DNA from 4 places in the Paenibacillus sp. MCAF9 genome. Region 1 is predicted to be linked to each of the others. Evidence: riboswitches for the same ligand, from Rfam matches in the RefSeq annotation. Region 1 holds a riboswitch; each other region holds the start of a gene.

Region 1 (3,974 bases):
TAAGCTCATCGCACTAAGCGATATCGAGAACCGATTGGTGAAATACAAATTCAAATAAGGAACAACAAGGCCCGATCCGATACCAATCAAAAGCTGTATGGAGGCGAATTTAATAATAAATGACATTTCTTTATTAGGGTGAGCTGTTTGGTTCGAAGCAGGCTGCTCGTTAGTTGCTTCAACACTTTCCTTCTGGCTGCGCGCAGATTCCCTAATGGCTTGCAAAGGTAGAAATGCTGCAATTGTCGCTATACTGCCTGCAAGTAAAACGATTTTGAAAGAGAGCAGCTTACTTAGTCCTGCCGCCTGCATAATATCTGCAATGACGCCTCCGCCAAGGCTGCCGCCGACCTGAGAAGCGAGAACAAATGCTGAAAAAATACTGAAAATGCGCAGTCGATCTGCTTTAGCTACGTTTGTGGCAAGAAAGGGAATGGCAAGCACCTGAAAGATGGCAGCAAATAAGCCGGTCAGAACGGCCATTGTAAGTAAGCTGCTTTCTGTTTCAAATAATGAGCGTCCAGCGAGTACCACACCGCTGCAAAGAGCGCCAATGACGAGCAAGCGCTTGCGGCTGGCGCGATCGCCGAATAAACCAATGGGAATGAAACATAACGCTGTTGCGAGTGATTGCATACTGACAATTTTTCCGCTCATGGCATCGGGGTAACCGAGCTCGTGAATGTACAAATTGTAGAGTACCGAGAACATGCCCGTACCGATTTGATATAACATGTTTGCTAGAAAAAATAAACGAATATTGCGGGACCAGCCCTGCCACTCTGTGGCGGTAGATTGAATGAATTTCACGTAGATGCCTCCTGATGCTATACCAAACTACATTACTCCTCTGGCAACAGTAAATCAATCGGAAATTATTATGTAGAGAAAAAAATTGAAATTGTAATTTTATATATGGTATTGGAGTATTGCTAGTAATTCCCTGCTCCGTTCAATCATGATATGCTTAACTTGCAAATTCATAAAATGAGGAGAGATGTTGATATGCAAACATTTATTATGCTCGGATGTATTCTCATGGTGCTCGCGGTCGCAATTGGAGCTTTCGGCGCACATGCACTGAAAAGTAAGATCACACCGGACAAGCTGAAGGTTTATGAGGTCGGCGTACAGTATCACATCGCACATGCATTAGGTTTAATTCTGATTGGACTGCTCGCGGGTCAGTATCCGGGTGCTCAAATGATCATTACGGGCGGTTGGTTTTTGGTAGCGGGAATTATATTGTTCTCGGGAAGCCTATATGTACTTAGTGTTGCTAAAGCTCGGTTTTTTGGTCCAATTACACCGCTAGGCGGGCTTTCTTTTATGATTGGTTGGGTGCTTGTCGCTGTAGGTGTTCTTTAGGGAAATTGTTGAGCTTTTAATATTTAATATCTATCTTCTATGACCATTGTAAAGAATTTATTTATGTTTACATGAAATAGTGATGGAAAAGTATGAAGATTTTGAAAATATAGGTGCAACTCTATTAGTTTAAGACATAATTAACCAAAAATTATATTGATCTCCGAAAAATAAAATAGTAAAATGATTTCGATAGATGTAAATGTTTGCTAATAAGTTTGAAAATTTGTCCAAATTAAATATTGGCAAAACCATCGAAAGGTGGTGACGCAAAGCTATAGGGACTACTTCTTTCAAAGAAATGTCAGCCAGTTGCGAATTAATATGCAGAAGGTATACCTATGGTTATTTTTAGGTATGCCTTTTTGATTGTAAAAAATAGAGAGAAAAATGAATGGTGGAGAGTGGTACAGCATGAATAGGAAAGACCAGCCTAATATTAAAAGTTTATTTCCAAGTGAAGACGGCAACATAACGCAACGAAATTACATGTTAGATTTAATTGAACAGATTGTAAGTGGTGTTGATGAATTAAAAGATCCGGAATCGGTATTTCTTAAAGGAGAAAAAGAACGTGGTCCTCATTTCTATAAAGAACTAGCGGAGGTAAGCAGAATTCCCGCAATGGGAAATCCATTAGAAGAAGTCAATAAAGAACTCTTAAAATTGCTTCATGCTCATCCTTACCATACAAAATACTTTTTAACAAACATTTTACCTATGGCTAGTATTCCAGGTGTACTTGGCATGATTGCAGCGTTTATGGTTAATGGCAATAATTTATGGGATGTGTATGGTCCGGCGGCTGCGGAAGCTGAAGTGAAAGTCGTGGCGATGATGTCAGATCTCGTAGGCTATAATCCTTCTGAAAGCGGCGGATATACGACATGGGGCGGTCAAGGAGCTATATTCACTGGTTTAAGGCTGGCAATAAATAAAGCCTGTCCTACTGCAGCTCAAAACGGGGTTCCACAAAATTTATATGCCTTTTGTTCGGAAGCGGCCCATTACAGCCTTTATAAATCAGTTGAGGCTACAGGTCTAGGGAGCAAACATTTAATTAAAATCAGAACAAATGAAGATTCATCAATGGATGTAAATGATTTGAAAGAAAAGATGGAAAACGTCATTATGCACGGAGGCATCCCAATATACGTCGTTGCTACTACGGGTACGACTGATGCAATGGGTATTGATAACATAGATGACATTTATAAAATGACAGAGCTGCTCTCGCAGAAGCATAACATTCAAAGACCGCATATTCATGCCGACTCAGCTTTAGGTGGCTTTTTTGCATTTTATAATGATTACGATTTTGAAGGAAACCCTTTAAGCATTGAGAGTGATACGCTTGTTGCTCTAAAGTTGATTCAAGAGAGAATGCAGCATCTCATGAAAGCAGACTCGCTTTGTTTCGATTTTCAAAAACTGGGACAGACGCCTTATTCAACGAGCTTATTTTTAGTAAAAAATGCTGCTGATTTAAAGCTTCTTGATTTGGATCCAGATGAAACTCCTTATGTTGGACACCGTGGATATGGACAATATCACACCAGCTATACTCTTGAATGCTCAAGAATGGGAAGTTCCATCAGTATTTATAGCGCGCTATTAGCGTTTGGAATAGAAGGCTATCAAAAGCTGCTTGCCCAATTTGTTGAGGTGAATGTCACATTCAGAAAGACCTTGCAAAGAGAAATACCTGAAGCCGTTATTGTAAATCATCTAAACCCTGGTATTGTCACACTCTTTAGACTTTATGAGGATAAACAAAATGGTTATGAAAAAGAATATGCCGGCTCCATGAGCTATGCTGAAGTAGAAGAGATTAATAAATTAAATGAGCTATTGTTTGAGATTCTTGGAAGAGACCGCGGAGAAATGTTCTTTGGCGATACCAAAAAACATCTTTATGTCCCAACCTTGGATAACAAAAGAATAGCATTGTATGCGAGTAAATTATTTGTTATTTCGCCGCATACACAAGTAACCGATGTGGATAAAATCGTCGCTTATCTAAAAGCAAAAATCGATGAAACCTACGTGGAATATATGCGAATTAGTAAAAAGGAGTACACTCATGAAGAAATCTATACTTAGTTTTAATTGGTACAAAGAACATCTTTCTGTAAAAATTGCTCTCAGTATTCTCTTATTGCAAGTGATAACCTGTGCAGCCTTTGCAGTATCCAGCTATATGACCCAGCAGAATTTATCTGAGAAACTATTAGAACAATTCGATAAACGTCTTATAACCGATATACAAATTGCAAGCAATACATTATCTGCAATCCCTGGTTCAGAAAAGCAATTGCAAACAACAGACGATCCTAATTATGCAATTATTAAGAAAGAACTCGAAAAATTACAAGACGTACATAGCTTAGAAAATATTTTTATATTATCAAATAGTCAGAATAACGAGCGTATTCTTGTACTATCAGGAGTACCAGATGATTTTAACACTCCTTACCCATTTACAGATGAAATGAAACAAGCCATCGATTCAAAAAAAACTGTAATCAGCCCTATTTACAAAGATGAGTATGGAACGCATAAATCTATATTTGTCCCACTCTCAGATGAGTCTGGTCAAGCCTATG
Region 2 (3,974 bases), on a different contig from region 1:
TATGATCAAATCATGCTTGAAGCGAGCGATCAGGCTTTCCGCCTTTTGTTCGAGAAGCTGCGGCTGGTCACAACTTTCCCCATTAATGCGGAATTTGTTGTCGTGGATACAACAGGGTTGTCAGAGGATTTCCGGGCGAGAGTGAGGGAGGTTGCAAAGGAAAATAACTACAACCTTGAAGTCGTGCTGTTTGATTACAAGAAGCGTGATGATTATTATTCATCGGAGCGTTCGAAGAAACTGATAACGAGCCACATTAATCGTTTGCGCAAGGACGTGCTTGGTTCGCTCTCGAGGGAGAAATATAGCAAAGTTCATAAGGTGCGGGCTAAAGATTTTTATTCCCCCATGGATAAGGTTGCGAATCCGGATTATAAGATTATAATCGAGGATGCTGCTGAGTATTTGGACGTTTTTTTACCGCTGGACCAGAAGACGATTATCGTCGGTGACGTTCACGAATGTGTGGATGAGCTGAAGGCTTTGCTCGTTAGCCATGGGTTTCAACTAGAGGGCAATGTACTGGTTGAGACTGGGAAGGTCAGCGGTACAAAAGTATTGCTCGTTGGAGATTGGATCGATAAGGGAAGCCGCACAAAGGAAATCATTGATTTCCTATATACGAATCAGAATAAGTTTTTGTTTGTGCTTGGCAATCATGAAAACTTCGTCCATAAATATATGCGTGGTGAAATCAAAGGTGTGGAAGAGGAGCTGCTGCATGCCTACTTCGATTCCACTGAGGTGCTGAGAGGCGATGCTGAGCTGCTCCAGAAGTTTAATCATCTCGTATCGCTGTCGAAGCCTCACTACAGAATGGTAGGAAAAGCAGGACCATCCTATTATGTAACTCACGCGCCATGCGAGAACAAATATATTGGCAAGCTGGATGTGAATTCGATCCGTCATCAGCGCAATTTCAGGCTTGACCGATCGGCGCCGATTGAAGCACAGCTTGCGTTTCTGAAGCGGGATGCAGCAGGAAACCAGCCGTATCATGTTTTTGGGCATGTGGCTGCTAAACAAGCATTTCGGATCAGAAATAAAATCCATTTGGATTCAGGCGCAGTTCACGGCAATCTGCTAACCTCGGTTTCTCTGTCGGTGAAGCCGACTTTCAAATCACAGAAATCGTCAATAGCCGGCATGGAAGGGGAGCTTCCTGCACTCTTCAAAGAGGAACGCAAAGTATCGCTGCAAGAGCTGGATGACGATGAAGCCCGCAGATTGCAGTATTGTTCGCGCAATAAAATTAACTTTATCTCAGGAACCATGTCTCCTGCAGATAAGGATGAAGCGGCGGGTGAGCTGGAATCGCTGAGGAAAGGGCTGAACTATTTTGTGGAGCGCGGTGTTAAAGAGGTCGTGCTGCAGCCCAAATACATGGGATCACGCTGCAATGTTTATCTGCATGCAGATATCGAGCAATCTTTTGCAGTGAGCCGCAATGGGTACAAAATAAATAAGGTTGACCTAACCGCTGTTTATGAGCGACTGCTGCAAAGATTCGGAAGCTACATGAAGGAAAACGATATATCGATGCTCCTGCTCGATGGCGAGCTTTTGCCATGGGAGGCGCTGGGGGAAGGTCTCATCGAAAAGCAGTTTAAGCCAATTGAGAAGGGGCTTGAGACAGAGCTTGCTTTCCTGAAGGCGAATGGATTCGAGGAAGCGTTCGGAAAGCTTGCGCATGATTTCAAGGAAAGCGGTTTTGAAAAGGATCAGTTTCACTTTAGCAAAGGGGCTATTAATGAGAAGTACGGTCTAGCCGTCTATCAAAACTTTAAGCATGTTCATTCTGTTCTTGAGAAAATCAGGCCAATTGACGAGCATATCAAAGCATATGAAACGTATAAGAGGCAGCTGGAGCTGTATGCCGAGGCAGGGGAGCTTGAATACAAGCCATTTTCGCTGCTCAAAATCGCATACGTAGACGGAAGCGAGCAGCTGCCAGCGTGGAAAACCTCTGAGATGTATCGATTCCTATCTGACGATCCATTCATCACGCTTGTGCTGTCTGATGCGGAGAGCTATGAGCTTGCAGAAAAATATTTCTACACGCTTACGGTAGACAATCATATGGAAGGTGTCGTGATTAAGCCCGAGCTGCCTCAGCCGTACACGGTTCCCTATATGAAAGTGCGCAATAAGGAATACATGTCTATTATTTACGGTTATGATTATAGATTTCCGCACAAGTACAATAAGCTCATCAAGCAAAAAAATATTACGCAAAAGCTTCGTACATCATTTAACGAGTACCGGCTAGGACAGCATATGCTGGCGATTCCTTTTGCTGAAATTGCCCCAGAAAACGATGGATATCAAGCGGCTGCTGCGAATCTTTTGTTTGAGGTTGCCAAAGAGAAGGAAATCGATCCTAGATTGTAAAACATCAATATACCAAACCTCCCAAAATGGGAGGTTTTTCTACATCATTCGACCTATTATGAAATTGGTTATGGTATATATCGGAATAATATGGAATACTGGTATATGTAAAAAGTCCTAGTAAAAAGCAAAGTTGTCGAAAGACAATGACGCAAAGCCAACAGGCCTAAAGGAAATTTCCAAAGGTGGCTGGGTTGCCAAAAGGATGAGTGATAACATACCTATATCCTCTCCTTAAAAACTTCAGGTTACCGCCTACGTTATGAATAAGAGGGGATATTTAGCAATGAAACAAATGATTAAACGTTTTAATGGAAATGTTAATGTTGGTAGTTTTAATATTGTTCAAAAGTTAGCGAATTTAGGCTACTGGGAGTTTGACCATATTCGCAGAGAAGCATCCTGGTCGAATCAAATGTTCGAAATATATGGTATGAAATCTGATTTCTCGATGACGATTGAACAATTTTTTGAGTTTGTACATCCCGAAGATCGTGAGCGCGTTAATGAGCAGTTCCACCTTGCAATTGAATCAAAAAAGGAAAGCGTTTCCGAGTACAGAATCGTTCGTCAAGGCGGTGAAGTTAGATATGTGGTGGAAAACATTACGTTCATACGGAATGCCGAAAACGAGATATTGTTGACGATAGGCATGATTCAGGATGTAACGGAAAATAAAAAAATACAGCATCGCCTCACACTAGAAGAGCAGCTTTATAAATCGATATTTGAAAACAACCCTGACGCGGTCTTTTCTTTAGACGCACAAGGGCGTTTTTTGTCATGCAATTCTGTGCTTGAGCAAGTTTTTGGATATACGAAAGAGGAAATTATAAATGATAGTTTTCATAAATTTGTAGATGCCGCAGCACGGGATAAAACGATTCAATATTTTGAGCAAACGGTCAAGACGCTGAATCCTCAAAACTATGATACGACAGGCATTACGAGAACAGGGCAAACGGTCGAATTTAATGTGACCAATATTCCAATCATTATTAATAAAAAGCTTATCGGCGTCTACGGCATTGCCAAGGATATTACGCAGCAAAAAATGATTGAGCAATCATTGACTGAGACCGAATTAAAATACCGCAGTATTGTTGAGCAATCCATTGTCGGTATTTTTGTCGCGCAAAAAAACAACTTCGTTTATTCAAACGACCAGCTCAATAAAATGTTTGGTTATGACTCCTTGATCGGTATGGATATTATACAGACGATCCATCCTTTAGACCGTGAAGCCGTCGTTAATCAGCTAACGAAGTTACAGGAGGGGCAGTCTTTATCTAATTTCTGCCACAGAGCCATTAAGCAAGATGGGACGATTATTCATTGCGAAGTGCACTATAATCAAGTGTCAAATATGGGTGAGCAGGCGATCGTTGGCGTAGTCCTTGATGTTACGGATCGGAGCAAGGCTGAGGAATTAAATCAATATTTGGCTTACCACGATTATTTAACGGAGATGCCAAATCGCAGAATGTTTGAAGACCAGCTAGATAAGCAGCTAAGGGTAAGCGAGTATTTTAAGCAGAGGCTGGCGATCATGCTGATTGACGTGGATCGTTTCAAATATGTAA
Region 3 (3,974 bases), on a different contig from region 1:
TCGCCACCCACACGCTTAGCGCTGCTACGCTTTTCACCATTATTCGCAAGCACTGCTCCTCCTATTTCCCCAACCACAGCGCCCCTTACCTTCTCCCACCTCTCCACTAAACCAAAAAGCTTCTCTATCGCCAACGCTCCTTTCCGCTTCCCTCGACTACTCAAAAAGCGCCAACGACTCCCCAAACTAATCTTGCTATTTTCACCTGCTTGCTCTACTTCTCCACTGTATTTCCGATAATTTCTCTCCAGCTCGCTGTATTTCTGTTTACTACTATTCAACCCGCCAGTTGCTGCATCTCCACCCGCCCCATCAGCTTTTGCCTCCTCCGCACATGCGGCCAATAGCTCAATCGCCTCATGATCAGCATTTCGTCCTCCTTCATTCAAGCTTTTACTCGCACTGTTTCTGCCGCCGCTGCCACGTTTAATAGCCGCATCCCAAAGCTCCACTGCAATGCACGCATCCCCGAGCGGCAGTTCTTCTTTTAGCAGCCATCCCTCCTCTGCGATCTCGTTGTTCAAGAATCCCGCTTCACCAAACGCTCCATGCATCCAGAAGTATTTATCCACCATTGCCTTGATAGTCAGTCGAGCCTGCCAGCAGCCTTTCACTTTAACAACATACAATTGAGCCTTCATCTCTATTCGCTCCCTTGACACTTTATAGAACTGACTTCATTATTCATCTGTTAAGTTAAATACGGCCTCTCCCTTCCCAGACAAAAGGAGAATGATGTTGGAAAGCACTGTAAACAAAAAAAGCACACCCAACAACGCATTTGCGTTATTGAGTGTGCTTCACTCCGACTATTTCATTACCGTAGATTATATACTAAAATGGCATTTTCGACAAATCTGTCGGATTTTGCAAATCAATTAGCACCGCATGATCAGAAAGCGACACAACTCCTTCTGCCTGGAGCAGCCATAGCAGCTGAGTTCCATCCACACCCTCTGTTTGAGAGCGCTTACTGCCTTCGCTTTCAGACAAAGGATTAGATCCATTAGAGTGAATCCTGACCTCATCGCCCTTTCTAGCTAATCGTTCAACAATAGCCAGTGTCTCCTCTGTAACCCCTTGATCTACGATCGTCAAACGAACGTTTTTTCCCATTCGCCGAGAGAAAGAAAACAGCGAACGTACATACCATTCCATATTGTTTTGCTGAACGTCAGCTACGAGCACATAATGCTTGCTGGATTGCTGGCGCCCTCGCCAAATTCGATACGCCAGATGCACCGACAATGCAGCCAAAGCATAACAGCCAATAACAAGAAGTAGAAGTTCAAACATGGCGGCCACCTCCTCTTTGTGACACTATATGCCATGAAGAGCCCACTGGTTCCGCAATCAAGGGACAAGGTGACAAAATGTGTGTTATGCCAAAAATATATCCTGCTTTATGATGATTATTAGTCATTTTCTGACAAAGAAACACCCTTGAGCAATTTCCAATACATGTTATCATTTTAATATGAAAGCATGCATATCTAACCGGTGCACGCATATAGAAAGGGAGAGTGGATTTTCACAATCAAAATAACTAGGGAAGCGATGAAGTATAATCTACAATTGGACACTTGGATTATATGGAGCTAGTAGTGTAACCGGCCCTCTTGGAACCCCACTACGTATCTAAGAGGAGAGTGAAAGATGCGTTATTTTAGGAAAAAAATCAGTTTAGCCCTGGCTCTGTTATTAATTTTTTCGTTGTCGCTTAGTTCCCTTGCCATGGCGGAAGGTGATAGCAATCAAGGTACAAATGCTGCGGCACTCGTAGATGAGAATAGCTGTCCACAGTATTCATCGGATCGCAAGGATGTCATTGCCACGCATTCCAATATCGTAGTCAATAATAACGGAACAGCTACCGCTACGTTCCAGACGACAAAAGATTGTGTTAGAGTCAGTTTCTCCGGCTATGAAGGCCCTGCTGACTGGGCACCTGGACCCGGCGATACAACCATTCCATACAACAAGCAAACATTTTTTGAGGGACAGTCTATTATATATCCAAAAGCAGGTACTTACTCCGTTACGATTAACATTCCCAGATGCTTGCCTTATCAATTAGATATCTATAGCGGAGATTTAATTAAGACATTAGGTCCCGGCGCTCATGGTGACAAAATTTTAGCATGGAATCTAAAGCTTTCGAACAGCTGTACGGGCAGTATCATCATCAACAAATTTTTAAATAATGTCGAAGGGGCTCCTCATGTTGGCATTACCTTCGAGCTTTGGAAAGACGGTAAATTAGTCAAAAGCGGCGTTACCAATAGTAACGGTATTCTGCAATTCAACGAATTGCCTATCGGCACCTACACATTAAAAGAATTAACCTTAGATGGCTTTACCACCGATTTAGTGGCTACCCAGCAGATCGTAGTAACCACAGATAACTCTGTGCGAAAAGCAGTTATCAATACGGCTAAGCTCAAACTTGAAACGGCCTGCTCCGCCGACCCGAATAAAACAAGAGCTTGGAAAGTAACCAATGAGAGTAACATTGAGGTTTCTTATTCATGGGAAGTTCCGAATTCTGCTCAAACAGGAAATGGCGTAATTCCTGGAAAAGGTTCCGTAAGCTTTTCAACGAATACGGAGCTTGTCAACCCAACTGATCCACAAGCTGTACCTAATACGCTGAAGATCCATTGGGGCAAGGAGAAAGAGCTTTCACTTGTGAACGCAGGCGAAACCTGCTCTACGCCTACTCCAACACCGTCAGCGACACCTACTGCTACTCCAACTTCTACACCGGAGAGCACACCTACAACTACACCATCTTCTACACCTGAGAGCACTCCTACAACTACACCATCTTCTACACCTGAGAGCACTCCTACAACTACACCATCTCCTACACCTGAGAGCACGCCTACAGCTACACCAACTCCAACACCTGAGAGCACACCTAACAATACACCACCTTCCACACCTGTGAGCACGCCTAACAACACGCCTACTGCAACAACTACGGTAACGACAACACCTACATCGTCACCTGAAGCAACACCAATCGTCGAAATTGATGATGAAGATCCACCTGTTGGAGGAGTTACTGAAGGTGGGGAAGGCGAGCCGCCAATCGATCCTGTTGTTGCTGTAGATGAAGATCAAGTCCCGCTTGCTACTCTGCCAAAAACAGGCGAAAGCAGTCCGGTTCCTTATTATCTCATCGGGGCATTTGCCCTTTCAGCGGGATTTATTTCTCTTCGCAGACAAAAACAAAGAAAATAGTTAAGATTATAGGTTTTACCACGCACTCTTAGGCTGGTTTTATACAGCTTAGGAGTGTTTTTCTTTTACACAACCATTGCAAGGCAACCTTATATGCAAACAAAAAACCCCGCATCAACCGATACGGGGTTTTGCTCGATATGTAAGTAATGATCAAAAAGGCTACTACAGTGTAACCCATCCATATTTGATCGATTGGATAACAGCTTGCGTACGATCATCAACTTCCATCTTTTGCAAAATGCTGCTCACATGGTTTTTAACCGTTTTTTCGCTAATGAATAAAAACTCTCCAATAAGCTTATTGCTCTTGCCCTCTGCCATAAGCCTTAACACCTCTGCCTCACGGCGTGTTAATGGGCTTTCATCGCCAGCAACGAACTTAACTCCCGGTTCCTGAGCAGCTGCAGCACCTGAGACAATTCCCATCTCATCCAAATACGTCATACGGCGAAGCTGGTTAATGAGCTTGCCTGTCACTTTAGGATGGATATAGGCATGACCTTGGACAACGGAACGAATGGCGTTAATTAGCGATTCTGCCTCCATATCCTTCAGAAGGTAACCCGTAGCCCCTTTACGAAGGGTTTCAAATACATAGCTCTCATCGTCGTGGATAGATAAAATGATAACCTTAACATCAGGAAACATACTTTTTAATCGTTCAGTCGTCACGACACCGTTCTCTATAGGCATATTAATATCCATCAGGACAATCTCAGGAATGG
Region 4 (3,974 bases), on a different contig from region 1:
ACGATTATGTAATGTGAAGGCGGCAGCTGCCAGATATCCTTATACACGCTTTGGGTAATATCAACAGCATCAACGACTGTACTAATGGCCAAGTACTGTGCCATCCATTGCTCATTCAACCGTTTAGGAACATCCGGCAGCTCCAGCAACGGCTTCATCGTCGTGCACATCGCTAGACGGCTTCCGTTCCAGTGATAATACAATGTTCGACAACCTGAGAAGTCTCTGGCAGCAAACACTCTTTGTTCTCTTTCATCCCATATCATAAAAGCAAAATCACCGATCAGATGCTTGGGTGACTCAACCCCCCATTTCGCATAGGAGAGTAAAATCAGTTCGGCATCAGTGATTTGCACTCTACGGTCAAGCTCTACATTTAATGCTTCAAACAGCTCAATGCGGTTATCAATAATTGCATCGGCACTTATGACTAAGCGTCTTTCCGAATCATAATAGGGATTGCATTCCCCGACAGACTCTGGTGTAATCCATTGATTATGGCATCCAACAAACACATTGTTCTTATTCCATGCTTGAGCTGTATTGCAAGGAAACCGTGATAATTGCTGCATCAGTCTATTCCCCTGATCTAACACATGGGCTGTCTGATCAACTTCATAAACGACTGCTATTGCGCTCATTCGTGCCTCCGATTTAGATAGCCAGCGTGTTCTTCAATCGAACGAGATGCGAGCATCATTGAATGTCTTTTAGTTCTTAATAAAGAACATATTTGAATAATACACTTGAAAACAGACGTTGTCAATCGTTTTTTCACCAAAATATCACAAAATAAAACGAAACATCGTTCTTTTATAAGAACAACATTTCGAAATGGGTTTAACCTTATTTTTTTCTAATTTAGACGTCATTTTATTTTTTATTCGTTAAAACTTACAAGCTTTCGCAATTAAGAATTATTCGTTATAATAGTGTTAGTCTACAACGAAGAGATAACGGGGGAGTTTGCTATGATCGGAGAACGTATTCAGATGCTGCGCAAGAGAAAAGGCCTATCCCTAACGGAGTTGTCGCAACGGGCAGGCGTCGCAAAATCTTACTTAAGCTCTATTGAACGAGGGCTTCAGCAAAATCCTTCGATTCAATTTCTCGAAAAGGTAGGCGCAGTATTAAACGTAACGGTTGAAGAATTTTTAAATAGCGATGAAAACAATGATCGTAAAACAAACAATCTAGACACCGAGTGGGCCGATCTAGTTCGAGAAGCAATGGCTTCTGGCGTAAGCAAAGATCAGTTTAAAGAATTTTTAGAATTCAATAAATGGAAAATAAAGCGAGAGTAGCGCTTTATTTTCTTTTATACGGCTGTTTCTTGTATATCATCTTTCTTGCTTTCTTCAAGACATAGTAATACCTTTCTAACATCTTCCTTGCTAAACCCCAAAGAACGTGCATTCATGATTAATGCTACCCATTCCATATCTAAATCCTGATTATCCTCTGATTTTGTAAGTACCATTTTCCCATGTCCCCCATTCAATTTGGGACGGTTGCACCACTGACTCCATGCGTTTAAGGTGCCCAGATACTAAACGCATTTCAACGTCTCCCTATGCTTGTCATTCGTTTATAGATGTATTATAAATCACTTTAATTGCGTATGCTGTCGCTTCCTGTCTCACAAAAATGAAAGATAATTACATTTTTTGTCGAATTTATTTAATGATTGTTAAAGGGAGCAGGGGAAGGAAATAGAGCCCGCCAGATCAAATTAGGAGCTCTAAAATGTTGCTTTATTAAAAGAGCTATCCGGTATATTATTTTGCTGCAAGTTCAGATTTCAACAGTGCATCTTCTTCATAACCATTCGGATTTGAAAATTGCCATCTCCACGTATCGCTGCACATTTCTTCTATTCCTTTTGTTGCAAACCAATTCAATTCTACATTTGCCTTCAGCGTATCTGCATAACAAACAGCAATATCGCCAGGTCTGCGACTAACGACCTCGTATGGAATGCTTTGACCAGTTACCTTCTCGAAGGCTGCAATCATCTCTAACACACTGTAGCCATTCCCAGTGCCAAGATTATATATATTCACATTTGATTTTCTACTCATCTTTTCCAGTGCCTTTACATGCCCCTTTGCTAGATCTACTACATGAATGTAGTCTCTCACTCCAGTGCCATCCACAGTTGGATAATCATTTCCAAACACATGCAACTGTTTAAGCTTGCCAACAGCTACCTGCGATATGTAAGGCATTAAGTTGTTTGGCACGCCATTTGGATTTTCTCCAATTCGACCACTTTTATGGGCGCCAATAGGGTTGAAATACCTCAATATCGTTATTCCCCAGCTGTTATCTGAACTAGCTAGATCCAGTAAAATTTGTTCTAGCATGAGCTTAGTCCGGCCATATGGATTAGTTGCTGAGAGCGGTGAATCCTCAATAATCGGAACTTGTTCGGGCCGTCCATAAACAGTAGCCGAGGAACTAAACACTAATTTATGAACACCAAATTTCCTCATGACTCCACAAAGAATTAAAGTGCTCGTTATATTGGTATGATAATAAGATAATGGCATTTGAACAGACTCTCCGACAGCCTTTAACCCAGCGAAGTGAATAACGGCATCAATAGCATGATTCGAAAATACATGCTCGAGCCCCTTTTGATCCATAAGATCCATTTGATAAAAGGTAAAGGTTTTATTTGTAATCTCTTTTACCCTTTCTAAAGCGATATAGCTGCTATTAGACAAATTATCAACAACCACTAATTCATATCCCGCTTCAAGAAGCTCAATGCAAGTATGACTTCCTATGTACCCCGCTCCGCCTGTTACTAAGATTGCCATTTTATTTACCCCTCTCAATAATTCTTAATAAAGAACAACTAAATCAAAAAAAACACCTCTCCGATGCTAAGCTCACATGCATACCTTTTCGCTGTAATAATTTATCATTGCTGCATCTTCTCTTTCATCGAATTTTCTCGCAAAGTATTTATTCGATTTTTCAATAGAATCAATATCTTTAAAGCTTAGATTTATGGGGTGATTACTATTGTTATATTTTTCTCCCCATTTTAAATAAGTTAAATTATCATTAGTGACCTGATCCGCATATTTCGAGTTCATAACTAAGGTTTGAAAAAACCATTCATCTGGGCACAGAGCATATTTGAAATATTGATAATACCATTTGTTTTGGTCAAGAAAATCTATGATAAATCTTGCAACTTCAATTGGCATGCAGAACCACGAGGAGCCATGATACAACAAATAATTGTTAGGCATTAACTGACGGTTAGGGAAAAGAACTAAACCTTTCTTATACATTTTCAGCATTATGCTTCTGAAAACTCTAAGCGGGTGGAATGTATTGTATTGTCTTCTTGCTGAATCAAACCATTTCATATTTACATGTGCAGCAGAAATATCACGATCATGAATAAATTTCGCAGACATAAATATTTTATTGGGATTTTCCATTAAATGAACTTTAAGACCATTTTTAACGAGTAAATCCTGACCGCTCCTTAAGCATACAAAGTCATACTCTACTTTTGAGGTTAATACCTTCCTTAGCAGCATGATCGTTGCATCCACTTGGCTAATATCTCCCCATTTCACATTACAGCTTTCCTCCAACACGTTAATGCGTGGGGATCTATTAATTTTAGGTGATACCTCATCGTAATTTTTTTTATCAATATGAACATATACATCTGCCGTATCGGTTGCAGTCAATTGGCTAATAAACGTATTTACTTGGGCTGGGTTTTTATGAATTTGCAATATGTAGGCAGTTGAGGGTAAAGCTGACTTCATTATTTCACTCCCCTTAATTCTCAATAACGAACATTATATTTTAAAATAGTCCCTGCCTCAACTTGTAAGTGACAGGGATCTATTCTTTTTTTAAAGTTACAGGCTAGCTGCTGCTAAGATCAGTGTTGTCAATCCATCGGACATATGGGGCGGTTCCTGTTACGGTTACACCGC

Evidence for each region. A riboswitch is a leader RNA that binds a small molecule or an ion and turns the genes downstream of it on or off. The one in region 1 is predicted to bind cyclic di-GMP.
Region 2: linked by a shared signal. The riboswitch ahead of AB4Z45_RS22740 (EAL domain-containing protein) and the one ahead of AB4Z45_RS26150 (pyridoxal phosphate-dependent decarboxylase family protein) in region 1 are both predicted to bind cyclic di-GMP.
Region 3: linked by a shared signal. The riboswitch ahead of AB4Z45_RS15340 (SpaA isopeptide-forming pilin-related protein) and the one ahead of AB4Z45_RS26150 (pyridoxal phosphate-dependent decarboxylase family protein) in region 1 are both predicted to bind cyclic di-GMP.
Region 4: linked by a shared signal. The riboswitch ahead of AB4Z45_RS09905 (anti-repressor SinI family protein) and the one ahead of AB4Z45_RS26150 (pyridoxal phosphate-dependent decarboxylase family protein) in region 1 are both predicted to bind cyclic di-GMP.

The regions. Positions count from the first base shown of each region.
Region 1 covers NZ_JBFREL010000027.1:35,243-39,216, reverse strand. Annotated here, with positions in the region: gene AB4Z45_RS26160 (MFS transporter) at 1-810, opposite strand, end outside; gene AB4Z45_RS26155 (DUF423 domain-containing protein) at 1,006-1,368, shown strand; cyclic di-GMP riboswitch class I at 1,603-1,688, shown strand; gene AB4Z45_RS26150 (pyridoxal phosphate-dependent decarboxylase family protein) at 1,783-3,471, shown strand; gene AB4Z45_RS26145 (methyl-accepting chemotaxis protein) at 3,452-3,974, shown strand, end outside.
Region 2 covers NZ_JBFREL010000018.1:97,329-101,302, reverse strand. Annotated here, with positions in the region: gene AB4Z45_RS22745 (metallophosphoesterase) at 1-2,391, shown strand, start outside; cyclic di-GMP riboswitch class I at 2,508-2,593, shown strand; gene AB4Z45_RS22740 (EAL domain-containing protein) at 2,678-3,974, shown strand, end outside.
Region 3 covers NZ_JBFREL010000007.1:284,933-288,906, reverse strand. Annotated here, with positions in the region: gene AB4Z45_RS15350 (DEAD/DEAH box helicase) at 1-641, opposite strand, end outside; gene AB4Z45_RS15345 (glycosyltransferase family 2 protein) at 835-1,296, opposite strand; cyclic di-GMP riboswitch class II at 1,542-1,625, shown strand; gene AB4Z45_RS15340 (SpaA isopeptide-forming pilin-related protein) at 1,657-3,246, shown strand; gene AB4Z45_RS15335 (response regulator) at 3,412-3,974, opposite strand, start outside.
Region 4 covers NZ_JBFREL010000004.1:423,721-427,694, reverse strand. Annotated here, with positions in the region: gene AB4Z45_RS09915 (asparagine synthase-related protein) at 1-641, opposite strand, end outside; gene AB4Z45_RS09910 (helix-turn-helix domain-containing protein) at 972-1,304, shown strand; gene AB4Z45_RS09905 (anti-repressor SinI family protein) at 1,319-1,480, opposite strand; cyclic di-GMP riboswitch class II at 1,499-1,580, opposite strand; gene galE (UDP-glucose 4-epimerase GalE) at 1,779-2,825, opposite strand; gene AB4Z45_RS09895 (beta-1,6-N-acetylglucosaminyltransferase) at 2,898-3,800, opposite strand; gene AB4Z45_RS09890 (right-handed parallel beta-helix repeat-containing protein) at 3,904-3,974, opposite strand, start outside.